2 regions of the Halobacillus sp. BAB-2008 genome follow, and region 1 is predicted to be linked to the other one. Evidence: riboswitches for the same ligand, from Rfam matches in the RefSeq annotation. Region 1 holds a riboswitch; the other holds the start of a gene.
The links. Region 1 has a riboswitch for S-adenosylmethionine ahead of D479_RS11655 (phosphoadenylyl-sulfate reductase). Riboswitches for the same ligand answer to the same signal wherever they lie in the genome.

Region 2: another riboswitch for S-adenosylmethionine. It lies ahead of D479_RS17850 (Na+/H+ antiporter NhaC family protein); the one in region 1 lies ahead of D479_RS11655 (phosphoadenylyl-sulfate reductase).

Annotation. Positions count from the first base shown of each region.
Region 1 is NZ_ANPF01000050.1:18,767-26,460, forward strand. It holds gene D479_RS11625 (uroporphyrinogen-III synthase) at 1-111, opposite strand, end outside; gene D479_RS11630 (NAD(P)-dependent oxidoreductase) at 99-737, opposite strand; gene D479_RS11635 (sirohydrochlorin chelatase) at 751-1,491, opposite strand; gene cobA (uroporphyrinogen-III C-methyltransferase) at 1,509-2,288, opposite strand; gene cysC (adenylyl-sulfate kinase) at 2,289-2,897, opposite strand; gene sat (sulfate adenylyltransferase) at 2,903-4,048, opposite strand; gene D479_RS11655 (phosphoadenylyl-sulfate reductase) at 4,079-4,807, opposite strand; SAM riboswitch class I at 4,886-5,003, opposite strand; SAM riboswitch class I at 5,169-5,264, shown strand; gene D479_RS11660 (sulfite exporter TauE/SafE family protein) at 5,404-6,276, shown strand; gene D479_RS11665 (DAK2 domain-containing protein) at 6,366-7,694, opposite strand, start outside.
Region 2 is NZ_ANPF01000088.1:980-8,413, reverse strand. It holds gene D479_RS17850 (Na+/H+ antiporter NhaC family protein) at 169-1,488, opposite strand; SAM riboswitch class I at 1,606-1,710, opposite strand; gene D479_RS17845 (ABC transporter substrate-binding protein) at 1,779-2,855, opposite strand; gene D479_RS17840 (ABC transporter ATP-binding protein) at 2,873-3,646, opposite strand; gene D479_RS17835 (ABC transporter permease) at 3,670-4,491, opposite strand; gene D479_RS17830 (hypothetical protein) at 4,677-5,351, opposite strand; gene D479_RS17825 (hypothetical protein) at 5,348-6,100, opposite strand; gene D479_RS17820 (ABC transporter ATP-binding protein) at 6,072-6,989, opposite strand; gene D479_RS17815 (GntR family transcriptional regulator) at 6,986-7,363, opposite strand.

The sequences.
Region 1 (7,694 bases):
TTGAATCGGATAGACAGAGGCACGGCCGCCTAAATTTTCTATAAGGGAAGTAATGGCTTCCGACCTTCGATCCGCTGCCACACCTATGTGTTTATTCGTTAATCCTGACACGTCCCTCCCCCTTTCCTATAGCTATGTATATCATCAAGCACCCGCTTTTGCGCTTCTGTATCGTGGTAGTCCTCCTTGAGGATTTCTCTTAAAAAATCATGCTGTGTTTCTTTGTTCATACTGCTTTCTTTAAGCAGCGTACGGCAGTGATGTAAGAAGTCAACATACTCCCCATAACCTTCGCCGTATTCGCTTTCCAGGCGTTGTTTTAATTTGGAGGCAAGCATCGGACTCGCTCCGTCGGTTGATACGGATATTGTCAACCTCCCGCGTTTAAGGAACCCCGGAAAGTGTACATTCCCCCCGCTGCCACCATCCACTCTGTTGATCAGTGGTATCCTTTCACTTAAAGCAGCAATACGGTCATTCTCTTTTTGGTCGCTTGTAGCAATGATCAGGAGGTCCGTTCCTTTGCTGTCGGAACTAGTGAACGTTCGACGGTAACAAGTAATCTCCCCACTCTTCTCCAACAGGGAAAGCTCGGGATGGAGGGAAGGGCTGACAACGATTATTTCTGCGCGGCAGGTCATCAGCGTTTTCACCCGCTTAAGCGCGACGCGCCCACCGCCGGCAACGACGACTCTCCGCCCTTTCCATTCCACCATCATAGGTAAGTGACTGTTCACAGGAAGTCTCCTCTCAAGGTGTCTTCATTCCCACCAGCGTTTCTTTCACACGATCCGCCATCGCTTCGATCATATGAGGATGGTCATTCAAATGTCCGGAAATCTTCACCGCATATCCTTGTTCCGCAGCCTTTTGCACCTTAGCTTCCATAGAACGGAGAAGTACTCCGGTAAACCACAGGTACGGGACGACGACGGTAGGCTTACCCGATTCCAACACTGCATGAAAAGCCTCATCGTAGCTTGGAGTGATTGCGGCAAGGTAACAAACATGAACACTGTCCGCACCCGCTTTGCTCCGCAAACGCTCTCCAATAAATTCCATTGCCGTTCTTGTTGATGGATGTCTGCTGCCCCTTCCAACGAGAAGGATATTAGGAGTTTGATTCCCTGCAACAATGTCCCTTACTCGATCAACAAGGACGTCGATAATACGCTCCTGTACTCCAAGGGGTTCCCCGTAATGCAGTTCAACACCAGGAAAGCGCAGCTTCGCCTTATCAAGCTCCTCCGGTATATCTTCAAAATAATGCCCCGCGCTCAGAAGCAGTACCGGTAAAACGGCGATTCTCGTCGCACCCTTCTTGACAAGACGGTGGATTCCTTCCTCAATGTCTGGTTCGGCTAATTCAAGAAAACATCGTTCGAAAAGGGGAATGCCGATCTCTTCCTGGACTTTACTCAAAAAATCAAGCGCCTGCTCTGTTGCTTCTTTCTTTCTGCTTCCATGACTGACATAGAGAACTGCGTCCATCTTTCTCCCCCTTTCATTCAGCCGACAATCGATTTTGCGATGTCCACCTGGTCCTCCTGCTGTATCGATTCAAACCACTGCAGCTGCTCACGCAATTTCACAACTTCACCAACGACGATCATCGCCGGGTTCTTCATATCTGCAGCTTTAGCAACGATATCCTCAAGCGTCCCGGTAACGGTTTCCTGCTGTTCCGTCGTGCCCCATCGAACGAGAGCGACAGGAGTATCGAGCCCTCTGCCATGTTTCACGAGTTTTCCGCAGATATCCGGCAGCTTCTTCACACCCATGTATATACAAAGAGTGTCCATACTTTTCGCTACGTGTTCCCAATAAGCATCCTCTTCAATGCCAAGCTTACTTACCCCGGAGATGAAGGCTACGGAAGAACTGTATTCCCGATGGGTGACAGGTATGCCTGCATAAGCGGGAGCCGCGATACCGGAGGTAATTCCAGGAACAATTTCAAAAGCGATCTGGCGTCGGGAAAGTTCTTCGGCCTCTTCTCCACCGCGCCCGAATACGAACGGGTCGCCGCCTTTCAATCGAGTGACTGTTTTGCCCTGAAGCGCATATTTACACAAAAGATGATTGATTGTTGATTGTGTCAAGGCGTGATGATCCGGCCGTTTCCCACAGAATATAAGCTCCGCATGATCCGGGGCTTCATCGAGTAATTCTTGATTGATGAGCCGGTCATACAGAATAACGTCCGCCTGCTGGATTGCTTTCAGCCCTTTGACCGTAATCAAATCATAATCACCTGGTCCTGCTCCGACAATATAAACCTTAGCCATCTATGATGCTCCCTTCGGTATCCACCCTTTTTCTTCCAAAACCTGCAACAGCTGTTCGGCACATGCTTCGATATCATATTGATGAGAGGAAACAACAGCTTCCGGTGTTTCGGGGGCTTCATATGGAGAATCGATTCCAGTAAAGCCTTTGATCTCTCCGGAGCGGGCTTTTTTATAAAGCCCTTTAGGATCACGTGCTTCACAAGCTTCCAATGGACACTCAACATAAACCTCAAGGAAGTCCCCTTCTGGAATTGATGCGCGCACCTGCTCCCTGTCACTCTTGAACGGAGAGATAAATGCTGTCAGTACAATCGTCCCACTATCAGCAAACAACTTTGCGACTTCCCCAATCCTTCGAATATTTTCCGTACGATCCGCTTCAGAAAAACCGAGATCCGCATTCAATCCGTGACGGATGTTGTCGCCATCAAGCAGATACGTATGAACACCACGCTCATGCAGGAGATGGTTCAGCTGATTGGCGATGCTGGACTTGCCGGAACCGGAAAGTCCCGTGAACCAGAGGACACCACTGTGGTGTCCATTCTTCTTCCGGTAGGATTCCTGACTTACAGATGCTTCGTGCCAAGTAAGATTCCGTTCCATTCCCTTCACCCCTTTACGTCTGCAGCTTTCGCCTGCAGCCCTTCAATCAAAACTTCTACAACTTCCGGGCGGCTGAATGTCTTCGGCGGTTTCTCCCCGCTCCGTAACAGCTCACGGACTTTGGTTCCGGAAAGGATGACGTGATTTTCCTTATCGTGCGGGCACGTCTTGTGAGAGGCCATCGCTTCACATGCCTTACAATAAAAACTGTGTTCAAAGAACATCGGAGTAATATCAAGTTCGCCTTCGCCGTAGTGAGAGAATATCTTCTGTGCGTCATACGTTCCGTAGTAGTCACCTACTCCAGCGTGGTCACGGCCGACGATGAAATGAGAGCAGCCGAAGTTTTTACGGACGATGGCATGGAAGATCGCTTCCCTTGGACCTGCGTAGCGCATGGCTGCACGGAAAACGGCCAGGGTCACGCGGTCCTTCGGATAGTAATGATCAAGCAGTACCTGGTAGCTCTTCATCCGAACATCACTTGGTATGTCATCGCTCTTCGTTTCGCCGACCAACGGGTTCAGGAATAAACCGTCAACCGTCTCCAAGGCCGCTTTTTGAATATATTCGTGGGCGCGGTGGACAGGGTTCCTTGTTTGGAAACCGACAACCTTCCTCCATCCGTTCTTTTCGAAAAGTGCTCTCGTTTCTTTCGGATCGAGGTAAAACTCTTCTCCGTGTTCTTTTGCTGACGAAGCAAAAACCTGGATAGTACCGGATACATAATAGTCGGGGCGTTCAAACAACTTTTTGACACCCGGGTGAGCAAGGTCCGTAGTTAAATATACTTTTTGCGCTTCTTTTTCTTTGTCAGGTTTGAAGATGTCTTCAATCTCAATCACACCGTACACCGTTCCATCATGGATAAGCTTGGCTTCTTTTCCTAACGATTCTGCCTTCTCTTGACTTACAGGCAGCGTAATCGGAATGCTCCAGGGTGTCCCGTCTTTCAAACGCATCGTATCGACGACGGATTCATAGTCTTCCTTGTTCAGGAACCCTTCCAGCGGACTGTATGCTCCGTTACCGATCAGCTCCACGTCACTGAGAGCCATTCCATCCAGTTCGATACTGTCCTTCGGTAAATCCTCCGGTGTTTCGTTCCATCTATTGATTAACTTCCCTCCATGGGGTTTAATGACTGCCATTTCATACATCCTCCTATTAGTTCGTTTCGATTAGTTCGTTTCTGATGGGCCCGGGGTGTGAAGACCACACTCCGTTTTATTAAATCCTTTCCAGCGGCCGGAGCGATCGTCGCCGACGGCCTGGGATGTACAAGGAATACATCCTACACTTGGATAGTTTTGGTCATGCAAAGCATTGTAATCCAAGCTATTTAGTCGGATATAATGCCATACGTCGTCCCAAGTCCAATGTATCAGTGGACAAACTTTCACGGACTTAAACCGTTCATCTTTGTTGATGAAATCCGTCTTCGCTCTGCTCGGGGACTGTTCTCTGCGCAGGCCGGAAAGCCAGGCAACCGCACCGGACAGTTCCTCTTCCAACGGTTTGATCTTCCGGATGTAACAACACTGGTCCGGCTGTCTCTTCCACAAAGCGGAACCATGCTTTTCTGCCTGTTCTTCCACTGTAAGCTCCGGTAATTTCATATGAATATGAAGCGCCGGATACCGTTTCTTCACTTTATCAATCAAATCGTAGGTTTCCTGGAAGTGAAGACCTGTGTCGAGAAAAACGACATCCGCATCCGGTTTGACCTGCGAAATCAGATCGATGAGTACCATTCCTTCTGCGCCGAAGCTGCACGCATAAACCACGTCAGAACCATACTGGTCGTATGCCCATTGAATGACCTTTCTCGCGCCTTTCGTATCATCCTCTGGCTGATCATTTTTGAATGGATCACCGGAAAAATGCTGGTACGTAAGTAAGTTTCCCATACACTCGCCTGCCTTTCTCCAAATAAAAACGCCCCTCTTCCGGAAAAGAAGAAGGGCGTCTGAAAGTAAGATACGTCCTTCTTATCTTTCCAAATGCTTTCAGCATCTGCTGGAATTGGCACAGCGTCTAACTTTAACGGTTAGACCCGTTGCCGAGGCTTCGATGGGCCAGTCCCTCCACCTCTCTAGATAAGAAAAATTAGTCGATTGGATATTTCAAAAAAACTAATTGATTCAAATAGTAGGCTTCTTTCTAAGATATGTCAACAGGTTTTTTAAAAATTACAACTTTTCTGTTTTTAATATTGACAATGGTCCCCCTCTGCTTTAATTTGGTAAGTAATCAAAGCAAGATACTATATCCTTATGAAGAGCCGGGGGAGGAAACTGGTCCAACGATCCCGCAGCAACCTTTTAAAGGTGCTCCATCCAGCAGACATTGTCTGAAAGATAAGGAGAGGAACGAAAGCCTCTTCTGTGTGAAGGGTTTTTTTATTTTTGTAGAAAACCTCTTCACACATAAAACCAAGTATTCTCATATGATTAATCATACACCATATGGGAGCTGGAATTAAAGGGTAAAAGGAGAGGTTGGATTGAATAAATTAATTGTTTTCGCATTAGTGGGATTTTTTGCTCAGTTAGTCGATGGTGCTCTCGGCATGGGCTTCGGATTGACTTCCTCAACGATTCTGCTTGCCTATGGACTTGCTCCGGCAGTAGCTTCTGCATCCATTCATATGGCTCAAGTGGCAACGACGGCCGCTTCCGGCTTCTCTCACTATAAATTCGGGAATGTCGATAAGCGTCTCGTCGTTATTCTGGCTGTTCCCGGTGCCATCAGCGCTTTTCTCGGTGCAGCTGTATTAAGCTGGGTTCCAGGAGAAATTATCCGACCCTACATATCACTCTTCCTCCTCGTATTAGGAATCTATATCATCATTCGTTTCCTTACCATGGGACAGAAGCGGCGCCAGGAGAAGCGGCCTTTCAAAAAGAGCTTTTTGTTTCCCCTTGGATTTATCGGAGGTTTTCTTGATGCAGTCGGCGGCGGCGGGTGGGGACCAGTGAATACGCCCGTTCTCCTGGCAAGACAGAAGCTTGAACCCCGAAAAGTGATTGGAACGGTAGATACCAGCGAATTCATCGTCACTGTTTCTGCGACCCTCGGGTTTCTTATCTTTCTTGGCTGGGAGCAATTCAGCTGGCTGCTCGTATCTGCGTTTGTGATCGGCGGGGTTATTGCGGCCCCCCTTGCTGCCTGGCTTGTGAAAATAATGCCGTCTCTCGTATTAGGTGTCCTCGCCGGTGGATTCATCGTTTTGACAAATATCCGAACGCTTTTGAATACAGTAGAGCTTGGAGACACCTCCATCGCCATTATTTACACGGCTTTAGTCCTTGCCTATATCTGCATGGTTCTCTTGTCCATCCGCAGAAACTTCCGGCTTAAGCCGGCAACCAGGTAGCAGGAACAGTGTTGTACTGAGCAGCACGCTTTTATGATAATATAAAAAAAGAGATCAGAGCTGTATGCTCTGATCTCTTTTTCTATATTTTATTCAATAGAGAAGATATAGGAATAAATCGGCTGTCCACCTGTGTGAACTTCCACTTCCAAATCTTCGAACGTATCTTCAATATACGCTTCCAACTGACCAATTTCATCTTCTTCAACTTCTTCACCAGTAAGAATGGTCAGGATTTCATCTTCATCCTCATCGATCATCTCGCGAAGCAGAGCCTTCGCTGCCTCTAACGCTTCTTTTGCCGTTGTTTGTATTTTACTTTCCGCGATCCCCATAAAATGGCCTTTTTCAATGGCTAGTCCATCGATCTGGGTATCCCGTACCGCATACGTAACCTGTCCGGTTTTCACTTCGGACATCAGCTGGCTCATTTCCTCTTTATTCGTGTCAAGATCCGCTTCCGGATTAAATCCTAGAAGAGCACTCATTCCCTGCGGAATGGTCTTCGTCGGAATAACGGCTACTTCCACATCAGCAAGCTCGGCCGCCTGTTCCGCCGCCATCACAATATTCTTATTGTTCGGGAGAATGAGCACACGGTCTGCATGGGCTTCCTTGATCGCTTCCGACAGATCCTGGGTACTAGGGTTCATTGTTTGTCCACCTTGGATGACAACTGTCGCGCCGAGGCTTTCGAACAATTTCCTGATCCCTTCCCCCATACTTACTGTGACGATACCGTATGGCGCTTTCTTTTCCTGCTTAGCGCCTTTTTTCTTGTCTCCTACAATAGATGTATGCTGTTCACGCATATTCTCGATCTTCATGTTAATGAGACTGCCGTACTTCTGACCGAGCGTCATCGCTTCGCCGGGATACTCGGCATGAACATGCACTTTAATTAAGTCTTCATCGGAAACGACTAGGAGGGAATCACCAATTTCGCTGAGCTGGTTGCGGAATGCATCCTCATCATAAGGGTTTTCCGCAAGCTTGTCCTCTTCGAATTTCACCATGAATTCCGTGCAATAGCCGTATTCGATATCTTCCGTATTCATGAAATCCTGAGCAGATTTATGATGTTCTGCATTGACCATATCATCCATGGATACGGTTTCCTGAACTGCCGGAAGTTCTTCCCCTTTCAAGGAAGCAAGAAATCCTTCATAAATGGTTACAAGACCCTGGCCGCCACTGTCCACGACTCCGACTTCCTTTAAAACAGGAAGCAGTTCCGGGGTCCGTTTAAGCGATGCTTTCGCAGCTTTTACCACTTCTTCCATAAACGGAATGAAAGCCGTGTGCTTTTCTGCAGCTTCCACCGAACCTTCCGCTGTTTCACGAGCTACGGTAAGAATTGTTCCTTCTACCGGTTTCATAACCGCTTTATAGGCTGTATCCACGCCGCCTTCAAGAGC
Region 2 (7,434 bases), on a different contig from region 1:
AAAATCTATTAAGTGACCAACTACCTCCGCCTTCCTTTATGGCCGCTCACCGGGCGCCCAGTGGAAAGGTCCCTTCTCCCGGAGCCCGATCTCTCCCCCAGCCATACCACCTTTTCCAAACGAAAAAGAAGCTCCCTATTTCAGGGAGCCTCTTCCAGTCAGAGAATATCAGGATCCTTTTTGAGCGGAAGGATCTGCTTTCTGAACCGTAAACTTAGGAAACTTGAAGACAATAGCAAGAATTCCGGACACGGCTGTTAAGATCGGATAAATACAAAACGGTACGATTGCAATAGGTGAAATCGATGCCACACCGGCTACAGCAAGGAGTTGGGCTCCGTAAGGAATGATTCCTTGAACAGAGCTTGCGAAGATGTCCAACAGGCTGGCGGATCTTCTCGGTTCAATGCCGTAATCATCAGAGATCTGTTTGGCTAATGGACCGGCCGTGATGATCGAAATCGTGTTGTTTGCAGTGGACAAATTGATCGCGGTTACGATACCGGCGATCCCGAACTCTCCACCACGATTAGACCGGACACGTTTATTCACCGCTTCCAGTAGATACTCAATTCCGCCGTTGTAACGGATCAGCTCTACAAGTCCTCCGAGCAAAATAGCGATCATAGACAACTCCTGCATGTTAGCGAAGCCGTCTCCGATCAGGTTAATCAGTTCCATCCCCGAGAATTTACCGAGAATCAAACCGACAATTCCGGCTGCTACCGTTCCGCCGATCAGAACGAATATGACGTTTACCCCAAGGATGGCGAACAGGAGCACTCCGAGATATGGAATGACTTCAAGGAAATTATACGAGTATGTTTCCCCAAGATCTGCACTCGCACTGGCTGTCCATACTGCAAAAATAACCGCTGTTACTATGGCAGCCGGAAGAACGATAAAGAAGTTCGCCTTGAACTTTTCTTTCATTTCCGTGCCTTGTGTTCGAACAGCTGCAATGGTTGTATCAGAAATGATGGAGAGGTTGTCCCCGAACATAGCCCCACTTACAATGGCTCCCATAATCAGCGCCACACCAATATCTGTTTGTTCTGCGACACCAAGTCCGATCGGGGCTAAAGCTACAACTGTCCCTGTGGAAGTACCCATGGAAATGGATATGAAACACCCAATGACGAACAGGCCGACGACCATCCATCCACCAGGCAGGTAGCTCAGGCCAAGGTTGACGGTGGAATCTACAGCCCCCATTCCCTGTGCGACGGAAGCAAATGCTCCCGCGAGCAGGAAGATCACAACCATCAAGATGATATTCGGGTGTCCTCCCCCTTTGGAGAGTGTCATGATTTTCGTTTCAAAATCTGTTTTTCGATCCATAAGCAGCGCTACCAGTATAGCTGCAAACAGAGCGACGAGTACAGGCATTTTGTAGAAGTCACCTGTCACGATCCCTGAACCAATGAACAATACAATAAATACTACAAATGGAATAAGTGCAAAAATATTTGCTTTCGGTTTTGTCATCTTTTCTGCCTCCTTCTTGGTGAACTCATGAATGTTTCTGTGATACAGACAAGACCAGGCCAAACAAATAAAAAAGAAGCCCTCTTTAGGATAAGAAGGCTTCTTTGTTTCCGTCCCCTCTTATCTGTCAGGTCTAAAACCTGCTGGATTTAGCACCGGCCAACTGTGTTGGTGGTTGCTGAAGCTTCTTAGGACCAGTTCCTCCACTTCTCTTGATAAGAACTATTCAATTGAGTCTCTCGTTACTTTACATCATTTTTTTCTCTCTGACAAGAGAAAAACTTGGAATGTTACTTTTTATCATACTCTCCGATAATGTCCACGGCTTTGGCTGCCAGAGAAGGGTCTACAGCCTCATCGAAATCTACATCGCCGATGATGGCACCATTGGAGTTGTAAAAGTCGAACTGATCTTTAATATCCTCCACGAACATACTGCCGTCCGGATCCAGTCCTGTCACGCCGACTTTCTTCCATATTTCAGGATCCTTCAAAGCGGTGTGTTTTGTCATGATATCAATGACTTCATCAAGCCCCTCGCCGTGAAGAAATGCATCGTTGTAATCGCGTACCCCCTTCAAATAAGCAGCCATGAAGCGGAGCGATACGTCTGTTTCTTCTTCAACAAATTCCGGTGAGCCTAGAACCATCGCGATTTGTGCTTCTGGAGCATAATCCGTAGCATCACCGAACCGCACATGTAACCCCTGCGATTCTCCCTGTGTTATCAAAGGCTCTATCTGCAGGGCAGCATCTATGGATTTATTCCCCATCGCGGCCAACATATTACCGAAATCCGACATTAAGACGACCTCTACGTCCTTCTCAGTCAAGCCGGCATGCTTCAGCATTTCATGGAAGATGTAATCATCCACGGCATTCTTTGAAGATACAGCAATCCGTTTTCCTTTAAAATCGGCATACTCCTTGATTTCATCCTGAAGGTCTTCTCTAATAACAAAACTGAAGTAGGAATTGCCATCGAAATAGTGCCCTTTATCAGCGATGATCTTCACATCGATTCCCTGAGCGATCGCATTGAAGAACGAAGCGGTGGAGACTCCGCCGGCGATGTCCACTTCACCGGAAGCAAGCGCCGGCAGCATATCATCACTGTTGGCGAATGTCGTAAATTCAATGTCTATGTTATAGTCATCGAAATATCCTTTCTCTTTCGCGATGTAAAATCCTGCACCGGACGCCGCACCGTCCTCTGCAATAACTACCTTCTGACGCTTCTCAAGCGGAGCCAGATCGCCGGATACGGTTTCTTTCTGCTTTCCTTGTTCAGACTCCTTATCACTGCAGCCTGCTGCTATACCCAAAAATAAAAAAAGAGAGATAAAGATCCATAATGATTTACGCATGGGATGTTTCCCCTTTCTTAAATCCTTGATCGTTGCACTTCTTCCTGAAGATGATTCCAGACCTCCACGAATTGTTCCGCCATGACAGGGTCAGCCCTGACCTGCTCCATATTTCTTGGTCTGGGGAGCTCGATTCGTTTTTCCTTTACAATCCTCCCCGGCTGGGCACTCATCAAGAGAATCCGGTCGCTGAGCAGGAGTGCTTCATCGATACTATGTGTAATGAAGAGGACCGTTTTTTTCGTTTCGGCCCAGATGTTGAGTAATTCTTCCTGCAGGATGAATTTATTCTGTTCATCCAATGCTGCGAACGGTTCATCCATCAACAATATTTCCGGGTCATTTGCGAATGCTCTGGCAATGCTCACCCGTTGTTTCATTCCTCCGGAAAGCTCTCTAGGGTAAAGCTTGGCGAAACGCTCCAGCCCTACTTTTTCTAAATAATACGCGGTCCGTTCCTTGATGACCGCCGCTGGTACACGACGCATTTTCAAACCAAAACTGACGTTACCCTCCACGGTCAGCCACGGAATCACCCCCCGTTCCTGGAAGACCATCGACTGAAGTGGCCGGTCTTCCTTTGCTCTTGCGATGGTGAATGACCCGGAACTCGGTGTTTCCAAATCGGCTAGAATTCTGAGCAGTGTCGTTTTTCCGCACCCGCTCGGTCCGACTAAACAGACGAACTCTCCATCGGCAATATCCAGATTGATTCCTTCCAATGCTGTGACTCTGCTTTCCTTTTTATAAAATACTTTCGTCAAATCCCTGATGGAAATTTTCGCATCCATTCCACCTTCCCCTTTCTCCTTCATCAACGCCAAGGGAGTAATTTACTTTGCAGTCCTCTCAAGATTAATGAGAATAAATAGCCGAAGAACGAGATGAGTACGAGCCCTACAAACATTTCTTTCAACATGAATGCCTTATAGGAGGTCCAGATTAAGTAGCCGATACCGGAATTCGCTCCCATCATTTCCGCTGCCACTATCGTAAGTAAGGCGATCGCCTGCCCCATTTGAATCCCTTCAAGCATGACCGGTAAGGAACCCGGGAGAGCGATTTTGAAGAAAAACTGTTTCGAATCTGCTCCGTAATTCTTTGCTACGTCCAAATATATTCTGTCGATGTTGATGACACCGGCAACTGTATTGATGACTACCGGAAAGAAGACACTTCCTGCGATCGTCACCACCTTGGAAACTTCCCCTACTCCGAACAGAATGATGATGATCGGCAGGAGAGCAAGTGTTGGAATCGGCATGAGAGCCATGATCAAAGGCGACAGGAAATGCCGGATTGGACCATACAAACCCATCAGCAGTCCGATTGCAATAGCAGGGATCACTCCGAGAAGGAATCCTGCAAAAATACGATATAATGAGATTCCAACATGGCTGAACAGTTCTCCGCTCCCTGCCATCAACCAAAAGGTTCCCACGATTTGCGTAGGAGGCGGGAAAAAACGGGCATCCATCAAGCCTGTACGGGACAAGATTTCCCAAAGCAACAGAATAAACACCGGGGAAGCTATGGTAAGTGTTTGTTTGAACCGTTGACGTATACGCCTTTTTCTCCATTCTTGCTGTTCATTGAGCAAAGGATCCTGTGCAGCAATCCTTTCCGATTCTTTCATGTGCCACCACCTCTTGTGCTAAGTTATGAACTTCTGCCCATATGTGTGAAAAAAGTAAAAAGAATCAAAAAAGCGCGGGCAGATACCCGCGCTTTTTTGATTCTTCGTCTGTAGGAATTGCTATGTTTATTAGGTGATACCTGAGCCTGTACTCATCTGTTCTCCGTTAAGTAAAACTCACCGATTCAAGATTCCACTTCTGTAACATACACTTCGTCATCCGCTTCCACCGTCATGTTCTCAGGAATTTGTAAATACAGGACCGACATGCCGGAGGACATACTGCTGCCGCCTGTGTTCTTTCCTTCAGAGAATTGTCGGAAAGGAAAAGAAGGATCGAACTGATAGAAAGTCTTCGTTACTTGTTCGCCGGAGGTTACGACCAGCCCCTGGTTCTCAAAGGTTACCACAGGCTCCTCTTTGACAGGGATCTGCCAGCCATTTACGACCATAGGTGACCGATACTGATAGAGGTGTATGTTCTTTTTCGACTCTACTTTTTCTACGATAACGGACGTACCAAGCCCGCCGGGAGGGCTCACTTTCACGTTCAGCGTTTTCCCTCCAAAGGAGAAGGTACGCTCATCTAAAAGGTATGCCTCGTCTATCTGATCAAGGTTTCCCTCTAACAAATGGCTGTACATAGCATCGTCGATATCCGACGAACTCGCCGCTTCCCCTGGCATGGGATCAGGCAGGAAGAAGGTGAAAATTGTCGAGAGTACTAACACGCACCCAAATACGAGGAAGATCAAATGGCCGGTCTTAGCCATCTTGACACTTGCACCCTTATACTTCCCGTTAAAAACAGCTGCCAAGGTGACAAGCAGGAAAAGAAAGACTGCTAACACGATGATCATGACCGCTTCACCTCCAAACGGCCAGCAATCCAGAAGCTTCCAACGAAACAAGTAATGGAAACGAGCAGTGCTTTCACAGCGAATAAAACAATATTTCCTTCATCAAACAGAACCTCAAAGAGGTAATTAGCCAAACCGTCTTCGCCACTTCGCTGCATCAAATACGAAATGCCGAACATCAAAACCGGAATGATAAGAAGAAACAGTCTGTTCCACTGCAGGAATACACCAAACAAATAACCGGCACCGGCAGCCAGGAAAACCATAAGGATGACGGCAGCCATCCCAGCACCGAATAAAGAAGCTTCCATTTCGTGAGCCGGCAACAGTTGACCGTCCTGCACTACAAATGTGTACACCGCTGCCCGCAGTACATTTTCTGAAAGGACAGCTGTAAGCCCGGCTATCCCGCAAACCACGAGAAGAAAGCCGACGGTAGACAGATGACTCGTAAGGCGGGTCGATACAAAGGGAAAATCATCTTCACGGTAAGCACGCGTCGTAAGGAGCAGTGCCGTCAAAAATCCCCAAAAAATCGTAAAGGAAATAATTAAATCCCCGGAAAAGATCTGCGATCGGACTTCAAAGAACTCTCCTCCCATGAATTGTGCCCCCGTTCCCATTAAAGAAAACAAGATGCCCATCACCTGTATCGTTACAAGAGACGTAAACACTCCCGGATGGGACCGCCACTTGAACGCGAACTGCTTTTTAATAACATCACCTGTCCTCACTTCGATCAAAGACATCGTCAATTCCTCCTCTGCCAACCTTATCTTCCGTCATATATACGCAAACATCACTGGCAGAGACAGGAGCGATACGAATGCCTTCCTTCCTCATCTCCGTCTGTTCCGTTTCCGTCCAGTCATTTCTTACGATGACACAACTGTTTCTTTCCTCAGGAAGCTGTTCATAAAGAATTTCTCTGTTCTGGGTCCATGGCCTCAGTATCTCCAGGGGTGCAGTGAGGCGGACGGCATACTCCTTCAGTTCATCCATGCTGGTCTGGAGAAGCAGCTTCCCCTTGTGGAGAAGAAGCACTTCCTCCAGTATGTCTTCCATTTCCTCCAAATGGTGCGTCGATAAAACAATGGTGCGCGGAGAGGACAAATAGTCTTTCAACAAGGCACGATAGAAATCTTTTCGAACGGCTGCATCCATCCCTGTTGTGGGCTCGTCGAAGATTGTCAAGGAACATCGTGTGGCAAGACCGAAGATCATGTGAAAAGTACTTTCTCTTCCTTTTGAGAGCGTATGATGGCGTTCCCCGCGCTCAAAACCGAAATAATCGAATAAACGTAAAGCAAGATCATGATCCCAATACTGGTAAAACCTTTTCCCTTCCATAAGGATTTCTTCCAAAGTCAAGGTTGCAGGGAAAGACATCCGGTCATCGATATAAACAGAATTAGCCGATATCCTCAAATTATTGAACGGATGTTCTCCAAATACTTCCACACTTCCTTTCGATTCTTTCACCATTCCGGCAACAACCTTCATCCATGTCGTTTTACCGGCACCGTTACGTCCGACTAAACCAACGATTTTACCCGCTTCAATGGAGACGTTCAAACGGTTCAGGGCTTTCTTCTTTTTATATGTTTTGGTTACGTTCTCACATTTGATCGCCTTCACTCTTTCGCTCCTCCCCATGTTTCTTTAATGAGCGTGATTACTTCCTCTTCAGTCATTTCCAACTTCCCTGCTTCCTTCACAAGATCGTCAACCAAACGCTTCATTGTCTTGTTCCTCCGCTTTTCCTTTATAATCGCATTCGCTTCCTCCGCCACGAATTTCCCGAGTCCCCGCCTGTCATAAAGAACACCCTCTTCCGCTAATTTCGTCAGCCCTTTGGCCGCAGTCGCCGGATTGATATTATACATATCCGCCAGCTTATACTGAGAATGCACCTTTCCATCTACTTGAAAGTGTCCTTGAAGAATCTCATCCTCCATCCATTCTGCGATCTGGATGTAAATCGGCTTTGCACTCCCTGCGTCAAAATTCAACTTGTCACCTTCCTCCAACATAGTGCATTAGTGTTGTAATGTAGTATATTTCATCAAGATCAGAAAAACAA